3 regions of the Streptomyces sp. NPDC090032 genome follow, and region 1 is predicted to be linked to each of the others. Evidence: riboswitches for the same ligand, from Rfam matches in the RefSeq annotation. Region 1 holds a riboswitch; each other region holds the start of a gene.

The links. A riboswitch is a leader RNA that binds a small molecule or an ion and turns the genes downstream of it on or off. The one in region 1 is predicted to bind cyclic di-AMP.
Positions count from the first base shown of each region.
Region 2: it holds a riboswitch for cyclic di-AMP, as region 1 does, so the genes downstream of both, ACIPWY_RS22245 (C40 family peptidase) here and ACIPWY_RS15375 (M23 family metallopeptidase) in region 1, are expected to answer to the same signal.
Region 3: it holds a riboswitch for cyclic di-AMP, as region 1 does, so the genes downstream of both, ACIPWY_RS09750 (M23 family metallopeptidase) here and ACIPWY_RS15375 (M23 family metallopeptidase) in region 1, are expected to answer to the same signal.

Region 1 covers NZ_JBIVFF010000005.1:569,417-574,978, reverse strand. Annotated here, with positions in the region: gene ACIPWY_RS15385 (PrsW family intramembrane metalloprotease) at 1-949, shown strand, start outside; gene ACIPWY_RS15380 (aldo/keto reductase) at 1,008-1,952, opposite strand; gene ACIPWY_RS15375 (M23 family metallopeptidase) at 2,062-3,111, opposite strand; cyclic di-AMP (ydaO/yuaA leader) riboswitch at 3,123-3,268, opposite strand; gene ACIPWY_RS15370 (PP2C family protein-serine/threonine phosphatase) at 3,528-4,634, opposite strand; tRNA gene ACIPWY_RS15365 (tRNA-Met) at 4,834-4,907, shown strand; gene ACIPWY_RS15360 (tellurite resistance TerB family protein) at 4,966-5,421, opposite strand.
Region 2 covers NZ_JBIVFF010000008.1:297,725-303,286, reverse strand. Annotated here, with positions in the region: gene ACIPWY_RS22270 (8-amino-7-oxononanoate synthase) at 1-348, shown strand, start outside; gene ACIPWY_RS22265 (DUF397 domain-containing protein) at 332-568, opposite strand; gene ACIPWY_RS22260 (helix-turn-helix domain-containing protein) at 578-1,459, opposite strand; gene ACIPWY_RS22255 (ATP-binding protein) at 1,733-2,167, shown strand; gene ACIPWY_RS22250 (DUF6328 family protein) at 2,189-2,758, opposite strand; gene ACIPWY_RS22245 (C40 family peptidase) at 2,888-3,361, opposite strand; cyclic di-AMP (ydaO/yuaA leader) riboswitch at 3,365-3,566, opposite strand; gene ACIPWY_RS22240 (hypothetical protein) at 3,901-4,209, opposite strand; gene ACIPWY_RS22235 (ATP-dependent Clp protease proteolytic subunit) at 4,217-4,852, opposite strand; gene ACIPWY_RS22230 (hypothetical protein) at 5,028-5,387, opposite strand.
Region 3 covers NZ_JBIVFF010000003.1:588,286-593,847, reverse strand. Annotated here, with positions in the region: gene ACIPWY_RS09760 (pitrilysin family protein) at 1-323, shown strand, start outside; gene ACIPWY_RS09755 (pitrilysin family protein) at 320-1,705, shown strand; cyclic di-AMP (ydaO/yuaA leader) riboswitch at 1,902-2,058, shown strand; gene ACIPWY_RS09750 (M23 family metallopeptidase) at 2,071-2,859, shown strand; gene ACIPWY_RS09745 (GntR family transcriptional regulator) at 3,105-3,791, shown strand; gene ACIPWY_RS09740 (HPr family phosphocarrier protein) at 3,985-4,266, opposite strand; gene ACIPWY_RS09735 (GNAT family N-acetyltransferase) at 4,488-5,562, shown strand, end outside.

The sequences.
Region 1 (5,562 bases):
CGCCGACACCCTCGGCGCGACGGTCATAGCGCCCATCGTCGAGGAGTCCGCGAAGGCCTGCGCGGTCCTGCTCATCTTCCTGTTCCGCAGAAGGGACTTCACCGGGATCGTCGACGGCATGGTGATCGCCGGGGTCACCGCCACCGGCTTCGCGTTCACCGAGAACATCCTCTATCTGGGCAACGCCTTCGGCACCGACCAGCTCAACAGCGGCAGCGGCATCGCCTCGGTGACCGTCGCCACCTTCTTCGTACGCATCGTCATGTCGCCGTTCGCGCACCCCTTGTTCACGGTGTGCACCGGTATCGGCTTCGGCCTCGCGGCCTGGACGGCGCCCGACCGCGGCCCGGTGCGGCGCGTGTTCCTGCCCCTCGCCGGGCTGCTGCTCGCGATGGGCATGCACGCCACGTGGAACGGCTCGTCGGCGTTCGGCCGGTTCGGCTTCTTCGGGGTCTACGCGCTGTTCATGATGCCCGCGTTCGGCCTGCTGACCTGGCTCGCGATCGGGACCCGCCAGCGCGAACTGCGCACGGTGCGCTCCGAGCTGCCCGCGTACGCGGCGGCCGGCTGGGTCGGCCAGGACGAGCCGTTCGCCCTCGGCTCGATGCGCGCCCGCCGTCTGGCCCGCGAGTTCGCGCAGCACCACGGCGGCAAGGAGACGGCCAGGGTCGTCGCCCAGTACCAGCAGTACGCGACCTCACTCGCGCTCCTGCGCCACCGCGGGCGGCGCGGCCGGGCCGGCGCGGACTATGTCGTACGGGAGCGGAAGCTGCTCGACGAGATGTGGGCGCGGCGCCACGCGGCCCGCCCCGCCCTCGCCTACGCGTCCCGCGCCACCGCACCCCCCATGTGGGTGCCGCCGATGTACGCGGGCCCGGTGTACGCGGGGCCGGCAGCCCCGTTCCCCGCGCACAACTCGCACAACGCGCCCAACCCGTACCGCTACTGAGAACGCCCGCAGGGCCCCCGTACCGCCACTGAGGACGCCTGCAGGGCCCACGTCCGGGTCAGGCGGACGCCTCGGTGAGCTTCGAGAGCTCCGCGTCCGTCAGCTCCAGTTCGGCCACGGCCACCAGCGCCGGCAGCTGCTCCACGGTGCGCGCGGACGCGATCGGGGCGGCCACCGTGGGGCGGGACGCGAGCCAGGCGAGGGCGACGGTCGCGACCTCGGCGCCGTGCGCCTGCGCCACCTCGTCCAGGGCCTTGAGGACGCGCAGGCCACGCTCGGTCTGCAGGTGCTTGGCGGCGCCCTCGGCCCGCACGCTGTCGACCTCGGTGCCCGGCCGGTACTTGCCCGTCAGGAACCCGGACGCCAGGGCGTAGTACGGGACGGCCGCGAGACCGCCCCGCGAGGCGACCTCCTGGAGCCTGCCCTCGTAGGTGTCACGCGAGACGAGGTTGTAGTGCGGCTGGAGCGCCGCGTAGCGGGCGAGGCCCTCGCGGTCGGAGAAGTCCAGGGACTCCTGGAGCCGCTCCGGGGTCAGGTTCGACGCGGCGATGGCGCGCACCTTGCCCGACGTCACCAGCTCGTCGAGGGCGGTGATGATCTCCTCGACCGGCACGGACGGGTCGTCGAAGTGCGTGTAGTAGAGGTCGATGTAGTCGGTGCCGAGGCGGCGCAGGGACTCGTCGGCGGCGGACTTGATGGTGTGCGCGGACAGGCCCTTGAAGTCGGGGTGGGCGCCGACCTTGGTGGCGATGACGACATCGGAGCGGTTGCCGCGCGCGGCCAGCCACTTGCCGATGACGGTCTCGGACTCGCCGCCCTTGTTGCCCGGAACCCACGCCGAATACGCGTCGGCCGTGTCGACGAAGTTGCCGCCGGCGGCGGTGTACGCGTCGAGCACGGCGAGGGACTGCGCCTCGTCGGCGGTCCAGCCGAACACATTGCCGCCGAGGGAGAGCGGGAACACCTCGAGGTCTGACGAGCCGAGCTTGCGAAGAGAAGTCATGACGAGTCACAACACCGATGTGGATCAAGATATTCCGGTCACGCCGGACCGGCAGTCCTGACGTCGGGGGGTTGCCGTCAGGACCGCCGGGGTTCGGAGGGCGCGAGCCTCAGATCGTCAGACCGTTGGAGCGCAGCCACGGAGCGGGGTCGACCCCGGTCGCCTGGCCGCCCGGGTGGACCTCCAGGTGGAGGTGCGGCCCGGTCACGTTGCCGGTGGCGCCGACGCGGCCGATGACATCGCCGCTGGTCACCTTCTGGCCGGCGCTGACGTTGAGGGACGACTGGTGGCAGTACCAGAGCTCGGTGCCGTCCGGCAGCTCCAGGACGGTGCGGTAGCCGTACGCGCCCGCCCAGCCGGCCTCCTTGACGGTGCCGGAGTGGATCGCCTTCAGCGGCGTACCCGTCGGAGCGGCGAAGTCGAGACCCGTGTGATAGCCGGAGGACCACATCGAACCGGGCTGACCGAACGTACCGGTGATCGTGTACGAGGAGACCGGCAGCGTGAAGCTCTTGGCGAGCTTGGCGAGGCGCTCGGCCTCGGCCTTCTTCTTCGCGGCCTCCTCCGCCTCCTTCTTCTCGGCGGCGGCCTTGGCGGTGGCGGCGTCCCGCTCCTTGGCGGCGTCGTCGGCGGCCTTCTTCGCGGCGGCCTGCTCGGCGGCCGCGGCCTCGGCCTGGGCGGCCTGGTCCTGCTGCTGCTCGGCCTGCTGCATGATGCGGGCGCGCAGGGCCTCACCGGCGGTCGTGCCCTGCGCGGCGTCCGCGGTGCTGACGCCGGCTTCGGTCAGCGGGCTCGCGGAGGTGCCTGACGAGTCGTCGGAGTCGTCGGATATCAGCGCGCCCACGCCGGGCAGCGACTTGGCGTCGGGCAGGGAGTCCTTGACGGCCGACAGGTCGGGCATCGAGATGTGTACGGGGGGCTTGCCGCCCTGCGCGGTGGCGATGCCGCCCGCGCCGACGGCCGCGATCACGCCGACGCCGAGAACGGTGGAGCTGCGCGCGAGACCGCCGCGCTGCTTGGCTACGCGGTGCCTGCCGCGTACGGGGCGAATGGACTCCTCGGTGGGGTTCCACTCCTCCCAGGTCTGCTCGTCCGCTGAGCCGAAGGCTTCGTCGATCGGCGCGTAGGAGAACTCTGGGGCAGGCCGGTTGGACGCCACTGGGGCGCACTCCTTTCCTTCCTTCTCGCCTACCGGGTTAGCTGACGGGTTCGGAGCAGGAAGGTCTCCTACCGACGCCTTCCGCAAGGAAAGACGTCCGATTCACCCCAAGTTGGTGGTTCCCCGGCTCCCTTGCGGGATTAGGCGCGTGCGCACGGAGCCATCTCTTGTGACGGCTGGGACGACCGCGCTGCGTTATCGAACGTTAATAGACACCAGGGCTCGATTCCAAGCTGTTCCGACTGATCGTTAACGCCTTTGGCCTGGACTTATCGGGGCACCAGCGGGCGGAATCGGGCGAGTTGACCGGTCGTCGGAACGGGCGATTCATCTGACGGTTTGTCAAATGTTATGCGCAGTGGCGCCGTTCGACTACGTAATGTGATGACGGTGGTCACGGCTGCTTCACAGCCGCTTCACGGCCGTCTCACGGCGAGCAGAGCCATGTCGTCCGTCGTGCCGCCCCCGGTGTGCCGGCGGACCTCGGCGGCGAGCGCGGCCAGCAGCGGATCGGGCCCGGAGAACATCCGCCCGGCGAGCCGCGCCGCCGGGTCGTAGAACGTGCCCTGCGCGTCGCGCGCCTCCGAGAGGCCGTCGGTGTAGAGCAGCAGCGTCGCCCCGGACGGGAACTCCGTCTCCGAAGCGCGGTCGGGCCAGGTGCCGAGCTCGCCCATCCCGAGCGGCAGCGCGGGCTCCGGCGGCGACAGGACCTTGAGCGCCCCGTCGCCGCCCAGGATCAGGGGTTCCGGATGGCCCCGGTTGATGACCCGTACGAGGCCGTTGCCGTGCGGGATCTCGGCGAGCACGGCCGTGGTGAAGCCCTCGGTCTCGTCCAGGCCGTGGCGCCGCATCCCCTCCCGCGCGAGCGCCCGCTCCAGACGCTGCGCGACCGCCTCCAGCGTCGCCTCCTGCTCGGCCGCCTCCCGGAAGGCACCGATGACGACGGCCACGGCGGCCACCGCCCCCATGCCCTTCCCGCGCACGTCGCCCACGACGAGCCGTACGCCGTGCGGGGTGTCCTGCACGGCGTACAGGTCGCCGCCGATGAAGGCGCCTGCCTGGGCGGCCTCGTAGCGGGCGGCGATCTCGAGGCCGCCGATGCGCTCCGCGGGCTCGGGCAGAACGGCGCGCTGGGCCGCCTCGGCGATCTGACGCACAGAGGTGAGCTGCTCGCTGCCCCGCCGCACGACGCGGTTCATGACACAGGCGAGGACGGCGACGGTGACGACCGTGACGAGTTCGGTGATGGCGTCGGTGTCGTAATCGCGGGTGTATCTGAGATGCACCCCGAGTACGACGGCGACGGTCGCGAGGCCGGTCAGGAGCGTGCCACGGGGCGAGAAGAACGGGGCCGCGACCAGCGGGGCCGCGGTGAACAGGGGTACGCCGGTGAACGTCGACGGCGTCACGTAGTCGTAGACCGCCCCGATCACGACGAGGAGCACGGGTACCAGACGTACGAGGAACCGGGCGCGGGACAGGCCCTGCTCCGTCTCTCGTCTGTGCCCTCCTCGCTGCCCCACCACTCGTCTCCCGCCACCGTCCGCGTCGGTCCCGCGTCTGCGCACGTCATCGGGCCCCACTCCAGAGTTCCCCCCGGACAGGCGACGGGCGACCTGGCGGGACCGACCGGGTGAAAGGGGTCCGGGGCGGCGGATCGCGGAACGCCGGGCAACCGATTCGCGTTCTGTCGCCGCAATGGCGTAGAGTCGTGTTTACCGACGCGGGGTGGAGCAGCTCGGTAGCTCGCTGGGCTCATAACCCAGAGGTCGCAGGTTCAAATCCTGTCCCCGCTACTGAAGGCCGAAGGCCCGGAACCATTGGTTCCGGGCCTTCGGTGTATTCCATGTCCCTTTACAGGTCGAACTCGTGCGGGGGCAGGTCGAGCATCAGGCAGGCCTCGCGGACGACGGCCTGCTCGGTCTTGTCGAAGTCGCCGTCGGCGCCGCCGATGACGATGCCGATCTGGATGACCGCGCGCGCCTCGGCGGGCTTCTTCTTCGCCTTGGCGATCTCCTGGAGAACGCTGACCTTGCCGAAGGCGAAGTCGGCGGTCAGCTTGTTCAGATTCGCGTCGAAGCGGCTCTGGAGCTGGTCCGCCGGGAAGTTCTGCAGCACCTCGTTCGAGGAGATGAGCTGGGCCACGCGGCTGCGCTCGGCCGGGTCGACGGTGCCGTCGGCCGCGGCGACCAGCGCACACATCGCCATGCTCGCGTCACGGAAGGCGCCGCTCTTCAGGTCGTTCTTCTTCGCCATGAGCTGCGTCTGCATCGTCGACGCGGACTCCTTGAAGCGATCCCACAGGGCCATGACTCTCCTCGTTCGACACATAATGATCTTCTACAGCGCTGTAGAAACTAGCGAGGAGCGGCAAAAGTTCCGCCCCTAAACTGAACCCTTCGAAGCCTTCGAACCCCTTACGGGGGAGCCTTTCGCGGTCCGGTGAACGGG
Region 2 (5,562 bases), on a different contig from region 1:
CTCGCGGCCCTGCGCCTGCTGCGCCGCGAGCCCGAGCGCGCCGACCGGGCGCGCGCCGTGGCCTCCTCGCTGCACGAACTCCTCACCGCCGAGGGGCTCCAGGCCGTACGGCCGGACGCCGCCGTCGTCTCCGTGCGTGCGCCGTCCCCCGAAGAGGCGGTGCGCTGGGCGGCCGACTGCCGAGAAGCGGGCCTCGCCGTCGGCTGCTTCCGTCCCCCGTCCGTGCCGGACGGTATCTCGCGACTGCGGCTGACCGCCCGCGCCGACCTGACCGACGATCAAATCGTCGAGGCCGTACGGGTGATCAGCCGCAACGCTCCCGACTCGGCGTTCACCGCAGGGAGTTGAGGAACCCCTCCCATGTGGAGGGCGAGAAGAGCAGGGCGGGTCCGGCCGTGCGCTTGGAATCGCGCACGGCGAGCAGCCCGGCCGAAGGGCCGCGACGCAGCGCGGCCGTCTCGACGCAGTTGTTCATTCCGGTACTTCGACTGCTTCGCCGCCATGGCGCGTCGTGCAGAGAGGTGCTGGGAACCGCGGCGGGTGGTACGTACCGAGGCAGAGCTGACATGGCGCCTCCTTACGTGCGTTCACTGACCTCAGGGCGGTGTGCTCCGGCGATCCCGGCAATGAAATCCAGTGAGTCCCCGGGCGAAAGGGCGTGGATCCGAAGGGTGTCAAAGGCGTCCGTGTACGCCTTGAGGTCTTCTTTCCGCTCGAGGTAGAGGCTACTCGTCAAATGGTCGAGAACTACTACGTCCAGATCAGAAGTGTTCGGAAATGAGAACACAACGAAAGGGCCGGTTAGTCCGACATGCTCCCCCGCGGCGAACGGCAATACCTGTAGCCGTACATGGGGAAGCTTCGCCACGGCGGCGAGATGACGCAGCTGCTCCGCCATCACCCGGGGACCGCCCACCGGCCGCCGCAGCACCGCCTCGTCGAGCACCGCGCTGAGCCGCAGCGGCGACGCCGAACGCAGCACGTCCTGCCGGGCGATCCGCACCTCGACCAGGGCGTCGACCTGCCCGTCCGGCAGCCCGGCGAGCGCGGCCCTGGTCACCGCGCGCGCGTAGTCGGGCGTCTGGAGGAGTCCCGGCACGACGGACGTCTCGACCGTCCTCACCCGGCACGCCTGCGACTCCAGGCTGATGAAGTCCCGGTAGGCGGGCGGCAGAAGACCCCGGTAGGCGTGCCACCAGTGCTGGCCGCCGTCGTCCCCCGACCCGGCCAGCGCGACCAGCAGGTCCCGTATGCCGGGGTCCGAGACCTCGAAGGCATCGAGCAGGAGGCGTACGTCCGACGCTTTCACGCCGCTGCGCCCGGTCTCGATACGGCTCACCTTCGACTGGTGCCAGCCGACGAGCCGGGCCGCCTCACCACTGGTGAGCTGCGCGCGCGCACGCAGCGCGCGCAGCTCCGCGCCGAGCCTGCGGCGGCGCACCGCCGGACCGTGTTTCATTCCGTCTCCTTGGACCTGCGGCCCGGCTCCTTCCGGCCCGGTGGATCGTTGTTCTGAGCCGACGGTAGAGGAAGCCGGCGATGTACGCCCAAATGCGGCCCACCGACGCAGAGTTCACCGCTTCGAGCGACAGATATATGCATATCCCGGGGGATTGGCTCCATGGGCCGAGCGGGAGTGGCACTCTGGCGCGAAGCACCAGTCCGGGGGTCGCCTCGAGTCATCCGCCATGTGTCGGATTCAGGCCCCGGCGAAAAAAGGGACGACGTCGCCATGGCAGATCACCAGGAAGCATCCGTCACTCTGCCGAGCGATCCTGCCTCGGTCTCCTCGGCCCGCGCATATGTCTGCGACGTACTCGCCGAATGGGGTATGCCGCGCGACGCGGAAACAGCCGACACCGTTCGGCTCATCGTCTCCGAACTCGCCACGAACGCGGTGATGCACACCCGCGGGCAGTCACCGGTCTTCACCGTCGACGTGCATCTGGCGCGCGACGAACAACTGCGCATCGGCGTCACGGACAGCCACCCGCGCTACCCGAAGCGGCTGCCGGCCGCCGTCCAGCAGGACAACGGGCGCGGCATGGTGATCATCCGCTGGCTGACCGCGGAGTGCGGCGGAAGCCTGTCGGTCCGGCCCACCCCCGAAGGCGGCAAGACGGTATGGATCGCCCTGCCGTGGACGGTCCCCGTCCCGCAGGCGTGAAGGGCGGCGGGTGCGAGACGGCTACGGGGACGGGGCGTCCGTCCCCTCCTGTGCCCGCGTGAGCGAGCGCCGCACGAGGCGCGGCAGTACGCCCCACAGACCAGCACAGACCGCAAAAGTGCACGCCCCCGCCGCGATGCCCGCCGCGCGCCCCGCGGTGACGTCCACGACGAGCAGCACGGACCCGGCCAGGGCGAGCATCAGCACGCTCAGGCCGGCCGAGGCGAGCCGCGAGGACATCTGCACGATCTCCGGCTTGGCGCCCTGCCGGAACAGCGCGCGGTGCAGTGCCGCGGGCGCCGTGAAGAGCGCGGCGGCGAGCACCGCGAGCAGCAGGGTCGCGATGTAGGTCGCGCGCTGCACGCCGTCGAGCGACGGGAACCTCGGTGTGAACGCGAGCGTCAGCAGGAACGCGAACAGGATCTGCACGCCCGTCTGGGTGACTCGCAGCTCCTGCAGCAGCTCGCCGAAGTTCCGGTCCGCGCGCTCCAGCCGCGTCTCGTGGCGGTCCTGAGGCCGGTCCTGAGCTCCGCTCGACGGGCCCGTGGCGCGTCGGGCGTCCTCGCCGCCTGCGGGTCGGTCCTCGTCCATACGACCACGAGTACCCCATCGCGCGGTTCCAAGGCGGACGGGGCGGGCGCGTGCACCCTGCGCCGCCTGACGGGTCCCCCAGGACCCTGGGGACCCGTCAGGCGGCGCCTAGGTCGTTGCGGACACGACCTAGCGCACGCGCCCGTACCAGACGCTCTTCGTCCAGATCCTCTCCAGTCGCACCACGGCACCGGTCTGCGGCGAGTGCCAGATCCTTCCCTTCCCGGCGTAGATGCCGACGTGGTAGATGCCGCGGCCCGCGTGGAAGAAGACCAGGTCACCGCGTTGGCGATGGGACGCGGAGACATGACGGGTCTTGTTGTACTGCTGGGCGGCGGTGCGGGGCAGTTTTTTGCCCACACGCTTGAACGAGTAGCGGGTCAGGCCCGAACAGTCGAACCTGTGGGGACCTGAGGCCCCCCACTGGTAGGGGCTTCCTTTCTTGGAGGCCGCGATCTGGAGGGCCTTGGTCGCCGGTGGCGCGGCTTCCGCTTGGGGCGCGGCTCCGGGAACCAGCAGGCTGCCACCTGTTACGGCGAGCGTGAGGGCCGAGGCGGTGCCGGCCCGGGTCAGCAGCGACGGGACACGATTGAGCGCAGTCATGCGCAACCCTTCGTCAGCCGCCTGTGAAGGATGACCTGTCGGATTCGGGCTGGCGAAGTTGCCCGGCCGCGAAGTGCGGCTTCACCCCAAGGACCGGCCCGGAAAACAGCTCCGGCGGCCCGTCGTGCTCGGGTCCTCCACTCCTGCCGATCCACTTCTGTCGACCTGGCATCCGTACGGCGGCAGGACTCGGCGTCCGCACGGACCGCCCCGCCGCGGCGGCGGGGGCTTGTCGTCGGAAGGGATCTTCACGCACGAACGCCGCGAACGCAGGGTCGAATCGGCCTTGTGTGAGTGTCCTCACGACTGATCTGTTCGGGTGGACAGCACTCCTTGCGACCTCGGAGCGGGGGTCCCAACGACGCCCGCACCAGCAGCGGAAGGCGAAATTCCGCACTCCGCGTACGCGTTCCGCGCAACTTTTCCGGTTCGCATGTGCGAGTGCCGGCTACTCCGTATGTGGGTACCTCTTCTGGTCCGTTTCGGCCCCGGCCCGGACAGTTCGCATCGAATCGACCGCCCCGGTCCCTAATGCACCGTCAATTGACCGTCTCCGGCGGCACTGTGACGCGTTGTGTCCTTCTTTCTCCGTCCAGGACCCGCAAAGCCCGAGCCAGCGTCGTCGCGTGGACCTCGCTCTCGCCCCGCTGATGCATGAGCGTCAGGGCGTCCCTGAGCGCCGTCGCCTTGCTGACGAGCGCTTGCGCGGCCCGTAGTCCGCCGTACGTGTGGTCGCTCCTGGCCGGGTTGATCCTGCCGAGCAGGTCGACCACCTCCAGGTAGCGGTCGAGGAGTTCGCACTCGGCGCGGGTCAGTGCGGGCAGCGGCGGCAGCTCGGGCGGCAGCATCGGCGGTTCACCGGGCGCCGGGAGCGGAACCGGACGTCTTGCGGTTCTCGATGACCCGGTCCACGAGCCCGTACTCCACGGCATCCTGGGCCCGCAGGATCGTGTCCCGCTCGATGTCGGCGCCGATGCGCTCGCGGCTCCGCCCGGTGTGCCGCGCGAGCAGTTCCTCCAGCTGGGCCCGCATGCGCACCAGTTCACGGGCCTCGATCTCCAGGTCGGTCGGCTGACCCTGCGCCGGCTCGGGCAGGCCGGGCTGCTGGATCACCACGCGCGCGCCGGGCAGCATGGCCCGCTTCCCCGGCGTCCCGGCGGCCAGGAGTACGGCGGCGGCGGAGGCGGCCTGCCCCAGGCACACGGTTTCGACCTCACAGCTGACGAACCGGATCGTGTCGTAGATCGCCGTCATCGCGCTGAACGAGCCGCCGGGGGAGTTGATGTACAGCGCGATGTCCCGGTCCGGCGCGGTGTACTCGAGGTGCATGAACTGTGCCATCACGTCGTTCGCGGAGGTGTCGTCGATCGGCGTCCCCAGGAACACGATCCGCTCCTCCAGGAGCTTGGAGTACGGATCGAGGGTGCGGTGCCCGGCCGAGGTGCGCTCGGTGAACTCGGGCAGGACATAGCGGGCGGAAGGTCGGGTCATGGCGCGTGCCTCCTTGAGCGCGACACGCGGTCGCTACTCGGTCGCTGCTTCTGTAAAAAATGTACAGGACGTACGGAGAGCGGAAAAGGCTGGAGGCGTGCGGAGCGCGAGAAAGGGGGCCGGCCCGCGCTCGATGCGCGTGGGCGGCCCCCTGTTACGTACTCCTGCGTCGTGGCTACCGGTCGCCGTCGTCCGTCCGGGACAGGCGCAGTGCGAGATGTTGCAGGAGGTCGGCGGACTTGATGTCGGTCCGGCCCGAGTCGTGCACCTCGGCCAGCTCGGAGAAAAGGAACGCGAACGCGCCCACCAGGGAGATCGTCACCGGCATCAGCGCCGCGATGGTCGCTTCCGCCGCCTCCTCCACGCTCGATTCCGCCGGGATCTCGATGGAGGGGAACACCTCTGTCACCAGGCGCCCGAGCTGGGCGTCCTCGGTGTCGATGTCGGGCTCGGCATCCTTGCTGAGCCTGCGCACCATTTCCTGGGTCTCGGTCAGGACGCCGATTGCGCGCAAGATGATCTCGCTCTGTTCCATGCGCGGAGCCTAGGCCGACGGGCCCCGCCGCGGGCGCTGTTCCGGGCGGGGCGCCGTCGGATCCGTGCAAGCAGCCATGCAGCACGAACAGTTGACACGTCGACGCTACGCGCGGCCACTGACAACGGCGGCGCCCTCGAACCGTCCCGCCGAGCCCGCCGTCCCACCTGCGGGT
Region 3 (5,562 bases), on a different contig from region 1:
AAATGGAGCGCGCCCAGGCCCAGTTGGAGCGCGAGTGGCTCGACCGGCTCGGCACGGTCGCGGGCCGCGCCGACGAACTGTGCAGGTTCGCCGTCCTGTTCGGCGACCCGCAGCTCGCTCTGACCGCCGTCCAGCGCGTCCTCGACGTCACCGCCGAGGAGGTCCAGGAGGTGGCCAAGGCCCATCTGCGCCCCGACAACCGCGCGGTGCTCGTCTACGAGCCGACGGACTCCGAAGAGGGCGACGAGACGGCCGGTGAAACGGCCGCCGAGACGACGAGCGAGACCGTCAACGAGACCGCAGACAAGGAGGCCGGCAAGTGACCGAGCTCGCGACCATGGACTTCCACCCGCAGCCCCAGGCCGGCACGGCCCGGCCGTGGGCCTTCCCCGCGCCCCAGCGAAGCACCCTCGACAACGGCCTGACGGTGCTGCGCTGCCACCGCCCGGGCCAGCAGGTCGTCGCGGTCGAGATCAACCTCGAAGCGCCCCTGGAGGCCGAGCCGGCCGGGCTCGACGGCGTCGCCACCATCATGGCGAGGGCCTTCTCCGAAGGCACCGACAAGCTCGCCGCCGAGGAGTTCGCCGCCGAGCTGGAGCGCTGCGGCGCGACGTTCGACGCGCACGCCGACCACCCCGGAGTACGGGTCTCCCTGGAGGTGCCCGTCTCCCGCCTGCCGAAGGCGCTCGGCCTGCTCGCCGACGCCCTCAGGTCGCCCGCGTTCGCGGACAGTGAGATCGAACGCCTCGTGCGCAACCGCCTCGACGAGATCCCGCACGAGACGGCGAACCCGGGCCGCCGCGCCGCCAAGGAGCTGTCGAAGCAGCTCTTCCCGGCCACCGCGCGCATGTCCCGCCCGCGCCAGGGCACCGAGGAGACGGTCGCGGCCATCGACACGGCGGCCGTACGCGCCTTCTACGACCGGCACGTGCGTCCCGCCACGGCCACCGCGGTCGTCGTGGGCGACCTCACGGGCCTCGACCTCGACGCGCTCCTGGCGGACACGCTGGGCGCCTGGACGGGGAACACGGCGGAGCCGCGCCCCGTGCCGCCCGTGACGGCCGACGACACCGGCCGGGTCGTCATCGTCGACCGGCCGGGCGCGGTGCAGACGCAGATCCTGATCGGCCGCGTCGGCGCGGACAAGCACGACCGGGTGTGGCCCGCGCAGGTGCTCGGCACGTACTGCCTGGGCGGCACTCTCACCTCCCGCCTGGACCGCGTCCTGCGCGAGGAGAAGGGATACACCTACGGCGTGCGGGCGTTCGCCCAGGTGCTGCGGTCGGCGCCGGACGGCACGGGCGTCGCGATGCTCGCCATCAGCGGCTCCGTGGACACCCCGAACACGGGTCCGGCGCTCGACGACCTCTGGAAGGTGCTGCGCACCCTCGCCGCCGAGGGCCTCACCGACGCCGAACGGGACGTGGCCGTACAGAACTTGGTGGGCGTCGCCCCGCTCAAGTTCGAGACCGCCGCGGCCGTCGCGGGGACGCTGGCCGACCAGGTCGAGCAGCACCTGCCGGACGACTTCCAGGCGGAGGTGTACCGGCGGCTCGCCGCGACGGGCACCGTGGAGGCCACCGCGGCCGTCGTGAACGCCTTCCCGACGGACCGTCTGGTGACGGTGCTCGTCGGTGACGCCGCGCAGATCGAGGAGCCCGTCAGGGCCCTCGGCATCGGCGAGGTGACCGTCGTCACGGGCTGACCGTGACCGGTGTGCAACGAGGGGCCCCGGTGGGCGAGATGACCACCGGGGCCCCTGTATGTCTGATTTGAACCGGTGGTTGCCTGTCTGCCCTGTGGCATGCGCTACAAAAGCCCGGTTCCGTTTGTTGATTGAAAGTTGCCCCGCTTAGCGTCGGTCCGGCTGTCCGCCAGATGTACGCCGCGCCCGTGGCACCGGACAGTCATCGCCGAGTCCCCCAAGGCGCGAGCCGGGGGAGCCGGGGACCCACCGTCCCTGGGGTGAATCGGACGCCCTTCCCTGAAGGGGGTCCGTAGGAGACCTTCCTGCTCCGAACCCGTCAGCTAACCCGGTAGGCGAGAAGGAAGGAAAGGATCAGCCACCCCATGGCGTTCACCCGTGCCACCGGGAAGCACCGTCGCCCTAGCCGTCTCACGCGCACCACGGCGCAGGTCGCCGGCGTCGCCGCGCTCACCACGACCGGTGTCCTCGGAGGCCTCGCCGCCCCCGCCCTCGCCGCCGACGACGCGGCTCTGGAGCAGACCGGCCTGACCAAGGCCATCTCCATCGGTGACTCCCTCGCGGAGCAGATCGACGCGCAGGCCGCCGCCCAGCAGCAGGCCGCCGACGAGGCCGCCGCGAAGAGGAAGGCCGAGGCCGCGGCCAAGAAGAAGGCCGAGGAGGAGCGGCGCAAGGCCGTCGCCAAGGCCAAGGCCGAGCGCGAGGCCAAGGAGCGTGCCGCCCGTGCGGCCGAGCGCAAGCGCCTGAACGCCTTCGTCCTGCCGGTCACCGGCTCGTACGTGTCCACCGCGTACAAGGCCAGCAGCGGCCTGTGGTCCTCCGGCAGCCACACCGGCATCGACTTCCACGCCGCCAGCGGCACCTCGGTCCACGCCGTGGGCGCGGGCACGGTCGTGGAGGCCGGCTGGGGCGGCGCCTACGGCAACAACATCGTCATCAAGATGAACGACGGCACGTACACGCAGTACGGCCACCTGTCGTCCATCGGTGTCTCCGTCGGCCAGACGGTCACTCCGGGCCGGCAGATAGGCCTCTCGGGAGCGACCGGCAACGTCACGGGCCCGCACCTCCACTTCGAGGCGCGCACCAGCCCCGAGTACGGCTCGGACATCGACCCCGTCGCGTACCTGCGCTCGCACGGCGTGAACGTCTGACCTTCGCCGCGTACCTCGCGAAAACGCACCGAAAGCCCCGGCTCAGTGAGCCGGGGCTTTCGTCGTTCGCGGCCCGCTCGTTCCCCGTGGCGCTGTCCAAAAAATATCCATGGATTGCGGCCTGACGTCGGAAATTCACGTCCCCTGGAATAGAGTCGCTGAACAAGCGAGCTGAACAGACGTCAATCGTGCTGTACGAGCGACTATCGACCGCGTTTCGCGGGGATTAAGGCGGAGGTCGGGTCATGCGTATTCCGGCGCACTCGGTATGCACGGCGATCCGCGACGACATCGTCTCCGGTGTCTACGAGCGCGGCGGCAGACTCACCGAGGAGGTGCTCGCCCGCCGCTACGGCGTCTCGCGCGTCCCCGTGCGCGAGGCGCTGCGGACCCTGGAGGCCGAGGGCTTCGTCGTCACCCGCAGGCACGCGGGCGCGTGCGTCGCCGAACCCACCACGCAGGAGGCGGCGGACCAGCTGGAGATCCGGATGCTCCTCGAACCGCTCGCCGCGGCGCGTGCCGCGCAGCGCCGCACCGAGGCGCATCTGAAGGTCCTGCGGGGCCTGGTCAGGCTGGGCCAGGAGCGCTCCCGGCAGGGCCGGAGCGAGGATCTGCGCTCGCTGGGCAGCTGGTTCCACGAGACGCTGGCACAGGCGTCCGGCAGTCCGGGGCTGACGGCGATGCTCACCCAGCTCCGCCACAAGATCGCGTGGATGTACACCGTCGAGCAGCCCGCGCAGCCGGCCGAGTCCTGGGCCGAACACGGAGCGATCGTCGACGCCGTGGCGCGCGGTGACGTGGAGCGCGCGCGGTCGCTCACGGCGCAGCACACGGAGCGCGCCGCGGCCGCTCACCGCCTGCGCGCCCCCCGCCCGGGTGACCGTGTGAGGACTTCGCAACATCCCGTCAACACAGTGGGGCTTCAGCATTAACAGGGGCGCCGTATACAAAGAGGACGGCCAATTTCGAGGGGTCCTATTTCCGCTGCCCCGGAATTCTGAGAACAGAACCTCGGAAAGCAAAAGGGTCTGCTCGGAAAATCCGAACAGACCCTTTATGTGGCGCCGTCTTCTGTGGGCAGGAGGCGGCCCGGAAGAATCGAGAGACCCGGTGCAGGGACCCTGACTAGACGGTCTCGGGAAGCTCCTCGAGCCCTTCCGAGACCAGCTTGGCCAGGCGGTCGAGCGCGGCGTCCGCACCCTCGGTGTCGGAGGCCAGGACGATCTCCTCGCCGCCGCCGGCGCCCAGGCCGAGCACCGCGAGCATGGAGGCGGCGTTGACCGGGTTGCCGTCGGCCTTGGCGATCGTCACGGGGACGCCGGTCGCCGTGGCCGCGCGGACGAAGATGGAAGCGGGGCGGGCGTGAAGGCCCTCGGCCCAGCCGACGTTGACGCGGCGCTCAGCCATGTGATGCTGCCCTTCAGGATTCTCAAGGTTGTCTAGACCAGTCTCCCACACCGGTGGACGTGCCCGATGTGAGCCCTGCATACCGCTGACATGAGCCCTGCGTACCGCTCATGTGGGCCCTGCCTGCCGCCCGCGCACGCCCGTCGGCCCTCATAGCCTGCCTTCGGCCCGCTCGCGCCGCGACCCGTACGACTGTCGTCGGCGCGCCGTACGCTGGGCCCATGCAGACCCCGTCGGACCGGCACGCATACCCCGCCCACTGGGAAGCAGACGTGGTGCTGCGCGACGGCGGCACCGCCCGCGTCAGGCCCATCACCGTCGACGACGCCGAGCGGCTCACGAGCTACTACGAGCAGGTCTCCGACGAGTCGAAGTACTACCGCTTCTTCGCGCCCTACCCGCGCCTGTCCGCCAAGGACGTCCACCGCTTCACCCATCACGACTACGTGGACCGGGTGGGCCTCGCCGCCACCGTGGGCGGTGAGTTCATCGCGACCGTCCGCTACGACCGCATCAACGCCCAGGGCATGCCCGCCTCAGCTCCCGCCGACGAGGCCGAGGTCGCCTTCCTCGTGCAGGACGCCCATCAGGGCCGGGGCGTCGCGTCCGCGCTCCTGGAGCACATCGCCGCCGTGGCCCGCGAGCGCGGGATCCGGCGCTTCGCCGCCGAGGTGCTGCCCGCCAACACCAAGATGATCAAGGTGTTCACGGACGCCGGATACACCCAGAAGCGTCACTTCGAGGACGGCGTCGTCCGCCTGGAGTTCGACCTCGAACCCACCGAGGCCTCGCTCGCCGTGCAGCGCGCCCGTGAGCAGCGCGCCGAGTCCCGCTCGGTGCACCGCCTCCTCGCCCCCGGATCCGTCGCCGTCATCGGCGCGGGCCGCACGCCCGGCGGAGTCGGCCGCAGCGTCCTCGACAACCTCCGCGACGCGGGCTTCACCGGGCGCCTCCACGCCGTGAACAAGGCGTTCCCCGATGGCATGCGGGACCTGGACGGCGTCCCCGCGTACCGCTCCGTCCACGACATCGACGCCGCCGAGGCCGTCGACCTCGCCGTCGTCGCCGTCCCCGCGCGGCACGTCCCCGAAGTCGTCGCCGAATGCGGCGAGCGGGGTGTCCAGGGGATCGTCGTCGTCTCCGCCGGATACGCCGAGTCCGGCAGCGAGGGCCGCGCCCGCCAGCGCGAACTGGTGCGCCAGGCCCGCTCGTACGGCATGCGCCTCATCGGGCCGAACGCCTTCGGCGTCATCAACACCTCGCCCGAGGTGCGGCTCAACGCGTCGCTCGCGCCCG